Linked DNA regions of Aquibium microcysteis. The protein of the gene in region 2 interacts with the protein of the main gene of each other region in a pairwise test. Links are inferred from orthologs where the notes say so. Each region holds a gene or a part of one and is shown on either strand. Other genes may lie near its edges.

What was found. The genes of interacting proteins can lie anywhere in the genome.
Region 1: the proteins of ccmE (region 2) and IAI54_RS18880 interact in binary tests that used the Escherichia coli proteins (3 or more experiments, as listed by UniProt). The link is inferred for Aquibium microcysteis from one-to-one orthologs.

What each region holds. Positions count from the first base shown.
Region 1 is NZ_CP061080.1:4,047,842-4,052,361, reverse strand. Bases 1,206-3,932 are described here. They hold IAI54_RS18880 (heme ABC transporter permease), read right to left. Parts: upstream 3,088-3,932; coding sequence 2,323-3,087; downstream 1,206-2,322. Other genes in these bases: ccmB (heme exporter protein CcmB), read right to left, coding at 3,582-3,932; IAI54_RS18875 (ACT domain-containing protein), read right to left, coding at 3,187-3,582; ccmD (heme exporter protein CcmD), read right to left, coding at 2,147-2,317; IAI54_RS18890 (DsbE family thiol:disulfide interchange protein), read right to left, coding at 1,575-2,150; IAI54_RS18895 (NUDIX hydrolase), read right to left, coding at 1,206-1,438. Outside these bases: IAI54_RS18905 (septation protein A), read left to right, coding at 1-248; IAI54_RS18900 (pyridoxamine 5'-phosphate oxidase family protein), read left to right, coding at 253-867; more of IAI54_RS18895, read right to left, coding at 893-1,205; more of ccmB, read right to left, coding at 3,933-4,247; heme ABC exporter ATP-binding protein CcmA, read right to left, coding at 4,477-4,520. UniProt on the Escherichia coli protein: Required for the export of heme to the periplasm for the biogenesis of c-type cytochromes.
Region 2 is NZ_CP061080.1:5,841,878-5,846,637, forward strand. The notes cover bases 1,123-4,089. They hold ccmE (cytochrome c maturation protein CcmE), read left to right. Parts: upstream 1,123-2,372; coding sequence 2,373-2,807; downstream 2,808-4,089. Other genes in these bases: ccmI (c-type cytochrome biogenesis protein CcmI), read left to right, coding at 1,234-2,373; IAI54_RS27560 (heme lyase CcmF/NrfE family subunit), read left to right, coding at 2,832-4,089. In the rest of the region: IAI54_RS27540 (ATP-binding protein), read left to right, coding at 1-373; IAI54_RS27545 (hypothetical protein), read left to right, coding at 702-1,121; more of IAI54_RS27560, read left to right, coding at 4,090-4,760. UniProt on the Escherichia coli protein: Heme chaperone required for the biogenesis of c-type cytochromes. Transiently binds heme delivered by CcmC and transfers the heme to apo-cytochromes in a process facilitated by CcmF and CcmH.

The DNA.
Region 1 (4,520 bases), 1.8 Mb from region 2 along the record:
TGCTGGGCTACGTCTTCGACGAGGCCTTCAAGCTCGATGCCGAAGGCTGGCGCAAGCTGACGCTGCGCTGGGGCGTGTTCTTCCTCTTCCTGGCCCTCGTCAACGAGGTGGTCTGGCGGCTGTTCTCGACCGATACATGGGTGGCGTTCAAGGTCTGGGGCATCATGCCCATCACCCTGATCTTCACTTTCAGCCAGATGCCGCTCATCATGCGCCACTCGACGGACGACACGTTCAGGAAGAGGTAGTCCCATGGAGTTTCTCACCAGCCGCGAAGACCTGCGCCGCCTCTACAAGGCACCCGGCGATGGGCCGATCCGGAAGGAACTTCCGCTTCTCGACCGGCATTGCCGCGCTTTCATCGCCAGGAGCCCGTTCCTGCTGATCGGATCATCGGACGGTCGCGGGAACGCCGACGTCACGCCGCGCGGCGACAGGCCGGGCTTCGTCGCCGTGCTCGACGACCACACCATCGCGATCCCCGACCGGCCGGGCAACAACCGGCTGGACACGCTGGAGAACATCGTCGCCGAACCGGCGGTCGGCCTCTTGTTCCTGATCCCGAACATGAACGAGACGCTGCGCCTCAACGGCCGGGCCCGCATCACGGCGGACGAAGGCCTGCGCGAGCGCCTCGCCGTCGACGGCAAGCGCCCCACGACGGTCATCGTCGTCACCGTCCAGTCCGTTTACATGCACTGCGCCAAGGCGTTCATGCGCTCCAATCTCTGGGCGCCCGAGACCTGGCCGGCGCGCTCGGAGATGCCGACGCTGGGCGAGATCCTCAAGGACCAGATCGCCTATGCGGCGACGGCGGCGGAAGCCGACGAAGCGCTTGCGGAGGCCTACGCCAAGTCGATGTGGTGAGGACGCGCGCGGCGCGTCGGTTCCTTCACCGGGGACGTGCGTCGCCGTTCTCGCCCGGCGGATTGGCGAAGGGCGCCACGCCCCTGCCATCCTGCACCATGCGCTCGTGGCGCAGCATCCAGTGCACGGTCGGGAAGGCGAGGTCGCCCCAGGGGATCTCGTCCCAGGAGAACAGCGCCACCTCCAGGCTCTCCTCGCCGGCCGCGTAGACCGGCTCGGCCAGCGTGGCGCGGTAGATCAGCTGCACCTGGGAGAGCCGCGGCACCGAGTAGATGGCAAGCAGCCCGTCGATCGCCAGCGCCGCGTTGGCTTCCTCGCGGGCCTCGCGGCGGGCGCCGTCCTCCGGCGTCTCGTGCAGTTCCATGAAGCCGGCCGGCACCGTCCAGAAGCCGTGCCGCGGCTCGATCGCGCGCCGGCAGAGCAGGATCCTGCCGTCGTGCCGCACCACGGAGCCGACCACGATCTTCGGGTTCTCGTAGTTCACGAAGCCGCAGGTCTCGCAGACGGCACGCTCATGCGTGTCGCCATCGGGGACGGTACGGGCGAAGATCGGGGACAGGGGATAGACCATGGAGGCGCAAGATAGGGCGGCGGCGCGACGTTGCCAATCGGGGGAAAGCGGCGGAGAGGAGCTTTGGCTGGGCCAACGCGCGTGGCGTCTCCACCCCCACCCCTGGCCCCTCCCCGCAAGGGGGAGGGGAAGCCGGTCAACCCGCCGCCAGCGCCTTCTCGATCTGCGGCATCAGCTCCTCGGTCACGCTCTGCGGCGTGAAGGGGCCGACGTGCTTCCACAGGATGGTGCCGTCGCGGCCGACGAGGAAGGTCTCGGGCACGCCATAGACGCCCCAGTTGATGGCGGTGCGGCCGGCATCGTCGGTGCCGATGGCGTCGTAGGGATTGCCGAGTTCGCCCAGGAAGCGGCGGGCGTTCTCGGGCTTGTCCTTGTAGTTCAGCCCGGCGATCCGGATGCGGTCGTCCTGACCCAGTTGCATGAGCAGCGGGTGCTCCTGCCGGCACGGCGCGCACCAGGAGGCCCAGACGTTGACCAGCGTCACCTGGCCCTCGAAGGCGGCGCTGGCGAGGCCGGGCAGGCCGGTGCCGTCGAGCGGCGGCAGGTCGGTCTGCGGCGCCGGCCGGCCGATCAGCGCGGAGGGGATGGTCGAGACGTCGCGGCCGGAGAGAAGCTGCGCCAGGAACAGCCCGGACAGGGCGAGGAACAGCGCGAGCGGCACGAAGACCAGCCAGCGCCGCGGCCGTGTGGGCCGGGTGTCTTCCACGTTCATCGCTTGTCGGTTCCGGCGCGGTCGGAGCGGCGGCGCACCCCGCGGGCCTCGAGGTCGGCGAGTTCGGTCCTGCGGGCGCGCTGGTCGATCAGGTTCCAGGCGACGAGGGCCAGAATGCCGAGCGCGGAGATGCCGTAGGCGGCGGCGACGAAGAGTTCGTGCGACATCGGGCTCAGGCCGCCGCAGCGTCGGCGCGGCGTGCGGACACGCGGCGCATGGCGATGACGCGGCGGCGCCAGATCTCGGTGCGCATCGCCATCAGGTGCAGGGTGAAGAAGAGCAGCGAGAAGCCGAGCGCGCAGACGAGCAGCGGCCACAGCATCGAGGGGTGGATGGTCGGACCGTCGAGGCGGATCACCGAGGCCGGCTGGTGCAGCGTGTTCCACCAGTCGACCGAGAACTTGATGATCGGGATGTTGACGAAGCCGACGAGCGTGACGATCGCGGCCGCGCGGGCCGAGCGGCCGGGGTCGTCCAGCGCGCGCGTCAGCGCGATCAGGCCGAGATACATCAGGAACAGCACGAAGACCGAGGTCAGCCGCGCGTCCCACACCCACCAGGTGCCCCACATCGGCTTGCCCCAGATCGAGCCGGTGATCAGGCAGAGCGCGGTGAACATGGCGCCGATGGGGGCGGCGGCCTTGAGCGAGACGTCGGCCAGCGGATGGCGCCAGACCAGCGTGCCGATCGCCGAGGCGGACATGATCGAATAGCACATCATGGCGAGCCAGGCGAAGGGCACGTGGATGTACATGATGCGGACGGTGATGCCCTGCTGGTAGTCTTCCGGGGCGGCGAATGCCATCCAGATGCCGGTCGCCAGGACGAGGACGGTCAGCCCGGCCAGCCAGGGCACGACCGCATTCGCGAAGCCGACGAAGCGCGTCGGGTTCGCGAGATCCGTCCAGCGGGCGGTGGCTAGCGTGGTCTGGCTCATGACTGTCTTCAATAGAGGGATCGAGCGCTTCCCGCAATTGACGCCCATCAAAGCGGCGTGATCGCGGCGGCTTCCGGCCTGCGACGGAATCGCTCAGGTCTACCGCGCCACTTCCTCCAGGATCGCCATCGCGTCCGCCGCCCGCGCTTCCGGCACGAAGAGATGGTCGTGGTGAAAGGCCGAGACCGGATTGACGCCGATGCCCGCCGCGGCCAGCCGCGGCAGGATGGCGGCGAGGAAGCCGACAGCCTCCAGCGACGAATGGACCTCGAGCACGATCCGCCGGCAGGGGAAGGTGAAGCCGAGGCCCGCCCGCCCGGCCTCCGCGCGCGGCAGCACCAGCGTCGTGCCTTCGTCCTCGGCAAAGCGCATCAGCGCAGCGAGCCCTGCCGGCTCCGGGCTGCCCGCGGGCAGCGTGGCGAAGACGTAGACGGTCTCGTCCAGCCGCGGCGACATGGCCGCGAGCAGCCGCGCGAGGTCGGTTTCGGCTTGCATCAGTCGGCCGACCATCGCAGCGCCGCTGCCGCCGCCACCGGGCCGAGCACGGCGAAGAACAGCGTCATCGCCGTCATCAGCAGGAAGGGCGGCAGGAAGGGGTCGGGCTCGGTGACGGCACCGTAGCTCGCCGAGACGCCGAAGATCAGTACCGGGATCACCAGCGGCAGAACGAGCACCGAGACCAGCAGCCCGCCGCGCGGCAGCGAGACCGCGACCGCCGCACCCGCCGCGCCGATGAAGGCGATGGCCGGCGTGCCGAAGAACAGCGTCAGCGTCGCTGCGCCGATGCCCAGAGGCTCCATGTTCATGAACAGGCCGAGCAGCGGCGCCGCGATCACCAGCGGCAGCACGCTCGACGTCCAGTGCGCCAGGCACTTCACGAACACCGCCAGCGCCAGCATGCGGCGCTCGCCGGCGATGATCAGCAGGTCGAGCGAGCCGTCGTCGCGGTCGGCCTGGAACAGCCGGTCGAGCCCGAGCAGGCTCGCCAGAAGCGCCCCGATCCACAGGATCGCCGGCCCGATGCGGGCGAGCAGGTTGAGGTCCGGCCCGACGCCGAAGGGGATGACGGCCACCACGGCGAGGAAGAACAGGATGCCGACCAGCGCCCCGCCGCCGGCGCGGATGCCGAGGCGCACGTCGCGGAGGTAGAGGGCTAGCATCGGTCGTCGCTCATGAGCCTGAAGCGAAGACGCTCTGCGGCGCCCCCCTCTGGCCTGCCGGCCATCTCCCCCACGAGGGGGGAGATCACCTGGCCTCTCCCGCCACGCCTCCCCTGCAACGCTGGTGATTGGCGAAAGCGCTCATGACGGCCGATCTCCCCCCTCGTGGGGGAGATGTCCGGCATGACAGAGGGGGGCGCAACAGAACGCATCGCTGATCGTTGTTCCATCACTGACCCATCCGCAGTTCCTGCGCCCATTCCAGCCCGAGCG
Region 2 (4,760 bases):
GACGATCGAACTCGCTTTCGACGAGCCCGGCCGCGAGGTGATCTTCGCCGGGGAGCGCGAGGATTTCGAGGAGATCACCGGCAACCTGCTCGAGAATGCGATGAAATGGGCCAGGAGCCGCGCCCGCGTAAGTCTCGGCGAAAAGGCGGGCGCGGTGCTCCTGACCATCGAGGACGACGGCCCGGGCATCCCCGAGGACAAGGCGCGCGAGGCGTTGCGGCGCGGCAGGCGGCTCGACGAGAGCAAGCCCGGAACCGGCCTCGGCCTGTCGATCGTCAACGACCTCGTGCGCGAGTATGGCGGCGAGCTCAGACTGCTGCGGTCGGACCTCGGCGGGCTGAAGGCGGAGGTGCGGCTGCCGGGCCCGGGGTGAGGCCCCGAAGCCAAGTCCGGTCCGGCGGCGATCGAATGACGAAGCCGGCGCAGTGTGGCGGCTCGTGCGCCATCCGGCGGTTGACCTCCATCGACACGGTCGCCGCGCGTGGAGCGAAGATGCCGTCGTCATGGGCGTGGCCATAGCGAACGCGGAGCAGCTCCTCTTCATGCGCCGGCATATCCGGAACCGGACGGAACGGTCGCCGTTCACACCCTGCAGGAAGAGCATGTCCCCGGTGCCCGTGCGGCCTTTCGCCCGGGCCAAAATTCCGACATACATGAACCCTATCGGGCCGGTTCGGCCGGCGGATGAGACAGGAGAGCGGATGCGCAGGACGACTGGACGGCTCGTGGCTGCGCTTGCCATCATGGGCCTCGGCGGCTGCACGACGATGTCGATCACCGGCTCGGAGGCGACGCGGCCCGCGACGGCCGATTCGATCATCGCGGCAATGAAGGGCGGGCTGATCGGGGGTCCTCTCGGCGCCAGCCTCAGCTCCCGCGACCGCCGCAGGGCGCTCGAAGCCGAGTATCGCGCGCTCGAATACACCGCGCCGGGAACGCCGGTGGCCTGGCGCAGCGAGGACGGGCGCATCAGCGGTCGCGTCGTCGCCGCCCAGCCCTATCGCGTCGGTTCGCAGGACTGCCGCCAGTACAGCCATTCCGTCGGGGCGGGCGCGGAGGAGAACGACGCGCGCGGTACCGCCTGCCGCAGTCCGAACGGCAGCTGGACACCGCTCACCTGACGTCGCGGATGCCGCGTGAGGCATCCGGAGCGGAATTTCCATGCGGGCGCCGCCAAATAGCCGCATGGGGAGACGATTGGAATGCGGTCCAACCCCCGCTATGTGAGACCGCATGGTGTTCTGGATCGTCCTCGGGCTGCTCACGGTCATCGCGAGCCTCGCCATCATCCTTCCGCTCGCCGGCTCGCGCCGCGAGGTGGCGGGCGCGCGCGAGCATGACCTCGAAGTCTATCGCGACCAGCTGGCCGAAATCGAGCGCGACGCCGAACGCGGGCTGATCGGCGTGGACGAGGCGGCCCAGGCGCGCGCCGAGATCGGCCGCCGTATCCTGAAGCTCGACGCGTCTGGCGAGGGCGAGGGGCATACGGCGCGCGCGAACACGCTGGTGCGCGGGCTCGCGATGGCGGCGGTCGTCGCGGTACCGGTGACGAGCTGGGGCCTCTACTCCGCGATCGGATCGCCGGATATGGCCGGCCAGCCGCTCGCCGAAAGGCTCGCCAAGGATCCCGCGTCGTCCACGATCGACGAACTCGTCGCCCGTGCCGAAGCCCATCTGCGCGCGAATCCCGAGGATGGCCGCGGCTGGGACGTGGTGGCGCCGATCTATCTCAGGCTCGAGCGGGCGGGCGAAGCGGCGACCGCCTTCCGAAACGCGATCCGGCTGCAGGGCGACAGCGCGCAGCGCTGGACGGGCCTCGGCGAAGCGTTGATGGCGGGTGCCGGCGGCGTGGTCACGGCCGATGCGGCCGCGGCCTTCGAACGGGCGGCCGTGCTCGATCCCGCCGACCCGCGGCCGCGGTTCTTCCTTGCGACGGCAAAGGCCCAGGAGGGTGACCTCGCCGGGGCGGCCGACGACCTCGGCGCGCTCCTGTCGACGCTCGAGGCGGACTCGCCCTGGCGGCCGGTCGTGGAACAGACGCTGGCGCAGGCCACCGCAGAGGCGCAGCGCCGCGCAGCGGCGGCCCCCGGTCCGTCGAGCGAGGACGTGGAGGCGGCCGCGGCACTTTCCGATGCGGAGCGTGCGGACATGATCCAGGTCATGGTCGAGCGGCTCGACGAGCGGCTAAGGCAGAACCCGCAGGACGCCGAAGGGTGGCAGCGCCTCGTCCGTTCCTACCTCGTGCTCGACCGCAGGACGGATGCACGCGATGCACTGGCCCGCGGCGTCACGGCGCTCGGCGCCGACACGCAACAGGCCCGCGACCTGACGGCCTTCGCCGCCGGGCTCGGGCTCGGGGATGAGCAACAATGATGAAACGAAAGCGAAAACGCCTGACCATCATCGCCGGCGGGCTGACCTTCCTCGGTGCGGCTGCCGGCCTGACCTTCTATGCCCTGGGCGAGAAGTCGTCCTATTTCTACATGCCTGCGGACCTCGCTGGAGCCAGCATCGCGCCCGGCCAACGCATCCGGCTCGGCGGGCTGGTCGAGGAGGGTTCGGTCGAGCGCGGCGGCGGCACCCGCGTCGCCTTCGGCGTCGAGGATGGCGCCGGCAAGGTCAAGGTGGTGTATGACGGTATCCTGCCGGATCTGTTCCGCGAGGGGCAGGGCGTGGTGACGGAAGGCGCGCTCGGTACCGACGGCGTCTTCGTCGCCGACAGCGTGCTGGCCAAGCACGACGAGACCTACATGCCGAAGGAAGTGGCCGACAGCCTCAAGGCGCAGGGCGTCTGGCAGCCGGAATAGCGCGGAAGGGGAGGACTGCGGACCATGGTCGAGACCGGACATTTCGCGCTCGTGCTGGCCTTCGTGCTGTCGCTGGTGCAGTTCGTGCTGCCGCTGATCGGCGCGCGGACCGGCGACGCCCGGCTGATGGCGACGGCGGGGCCGGTGGCGGTGACCGGCTTCGCGATGACGGCGATCTCGTTCGCCGCTCTGACGATCGCCTACATCCTGTCCGACTTCTCGGTCCTGAACGTGGTCCAGAACTCGCACTCGCAGAAGCCGATGCTCTACAAGATCACCGGCACCTGGGGCAACCACGAGGGCTCGATGCTGCTGTGGGTGCTGATCCTGACCTTCTTCGGAGCGCTGGTGGCGTCCTTCGGGCGCAACCTGCCGGCGACGCTGCGCGCCAACGTGCTGGCGATCCAGGGTCTCATCGGCGCCGCCTTCTTCCTGTTCATCATCGCCACGTCGAACCCGTTCATCCGGGTGGACCCGGCACCGGTCGAGGGGCAGGACCTCAATCCGATCCTGCAGGACGTGGGCCTGGCGATCCATCCGCCGCTTCTCTACCTGGGCTATGTCGGCTTCTCTGTCTGCTTTTCCTTCGCCATCGCGGCACTGATCGAGGGCCGGATCGACGCGGCCTGGGCGCGCTGGGTGCGGCCATGGACGCTGGCCGCCTGGATCTTCCTGACCGGCGGCATCGCCATGGGTTCATACTGGGCCTATTACGAACTCGGCTGGGGCGGCTTCTGGTTCTGGGATCCGGTCGAGAACGCCTCCTTCATGCCATGGCTCGCCGGGACCGCGCTGCTGCATTCGGCGATCGTGATGGAACGGCGCTCGGCGCTGAAGATCTGGACGCTGCTGCTCGCCATCATGGCCTTCTCGCTGTCGCTGCTCGGCACCTTCCTGGTGCGCTCGGGTGTGCTGACCTCCGTCCATGCCTTCGCGACCGACCCCGCCCGCGGCGTCTTCATCCTGATGATCCTCGTCTTCTTCATCGGCGGAGCGCTGATGCTGTTCGCATGGCGGGCGCAGACGCTGACGCCCGGCGGCATCTTCGCGCCGATCTCGCGCGAGGGTTCGCTGGTGCTCAACAACCTGTTCCTGTCGACGGCGGTGACGACGGTGCTGGTCGGCACGCTCTATCCGCTGGTGCTGGAATCGATCACCGGCGAGAAGATTTCCGTCGGCGAGCCCTTCTTCAACCTGACCTTCGGTCCGCTGATGGTGCCGCTGCTGCTGGCCGTCCCCTTCGGCCCGCTGCTCGCCTGGAAGCGCGCCGATCTGTGGGCCGCTTCGCAGCGTCTGTTCTTCGCCTTCGGCGGTGCGGTGCTGGTCATGCTGGTGACATACGCCTTCGTCGACCGGGCGTCGGTGCTGGCGGCCTTCGGCATCGGGCTCGGCACCTGGCTGGTTCTCGGTGCCCTGACCGATCTCGCCGCAAAGTCCGGCATCGGCAGCGTTCCGCCTCGCGTCGCCTTCCGCCGTTTCACGGGACTGCCCCGTTCGGCGCATGGCACCGCGCTCGCCCATCTCGGCGTTGGGCTGACGACGCTCGGCGTCGTGGCCGTCATGTCGCTGCAGACCGAGCACATCCTGACCATGAAGCCGGGCGAGAGCGTCAGGGTTGCCGGATACGATCTGCGCTTCGAGGGGCTGCAGCCCTATCGCGGCCCGAACTACACCGAGGATCAGGGTCGCTTCCTGCTGCTCGATTCCGACGGCCGGACGCTGACGGAGATCGTCTCGTCGAAGCGCATCTATCCGGCGCGGCAGATGCCGACGACCGAAGCCGGCATCGCCACCCGAGGCGTCAGCCAGGTCTATGTGGCGCTGGGCGACGCCGTCGACGACGGCGGCATCGTCGTGCGCATCTGGTGGAAACCCCTGGTGACGCTGATCTGGCTCGGCTGCGTGGTGATGATGGTGGGCGGCACGCTCTCGCTGCTCGACCGGCGTCTGCGC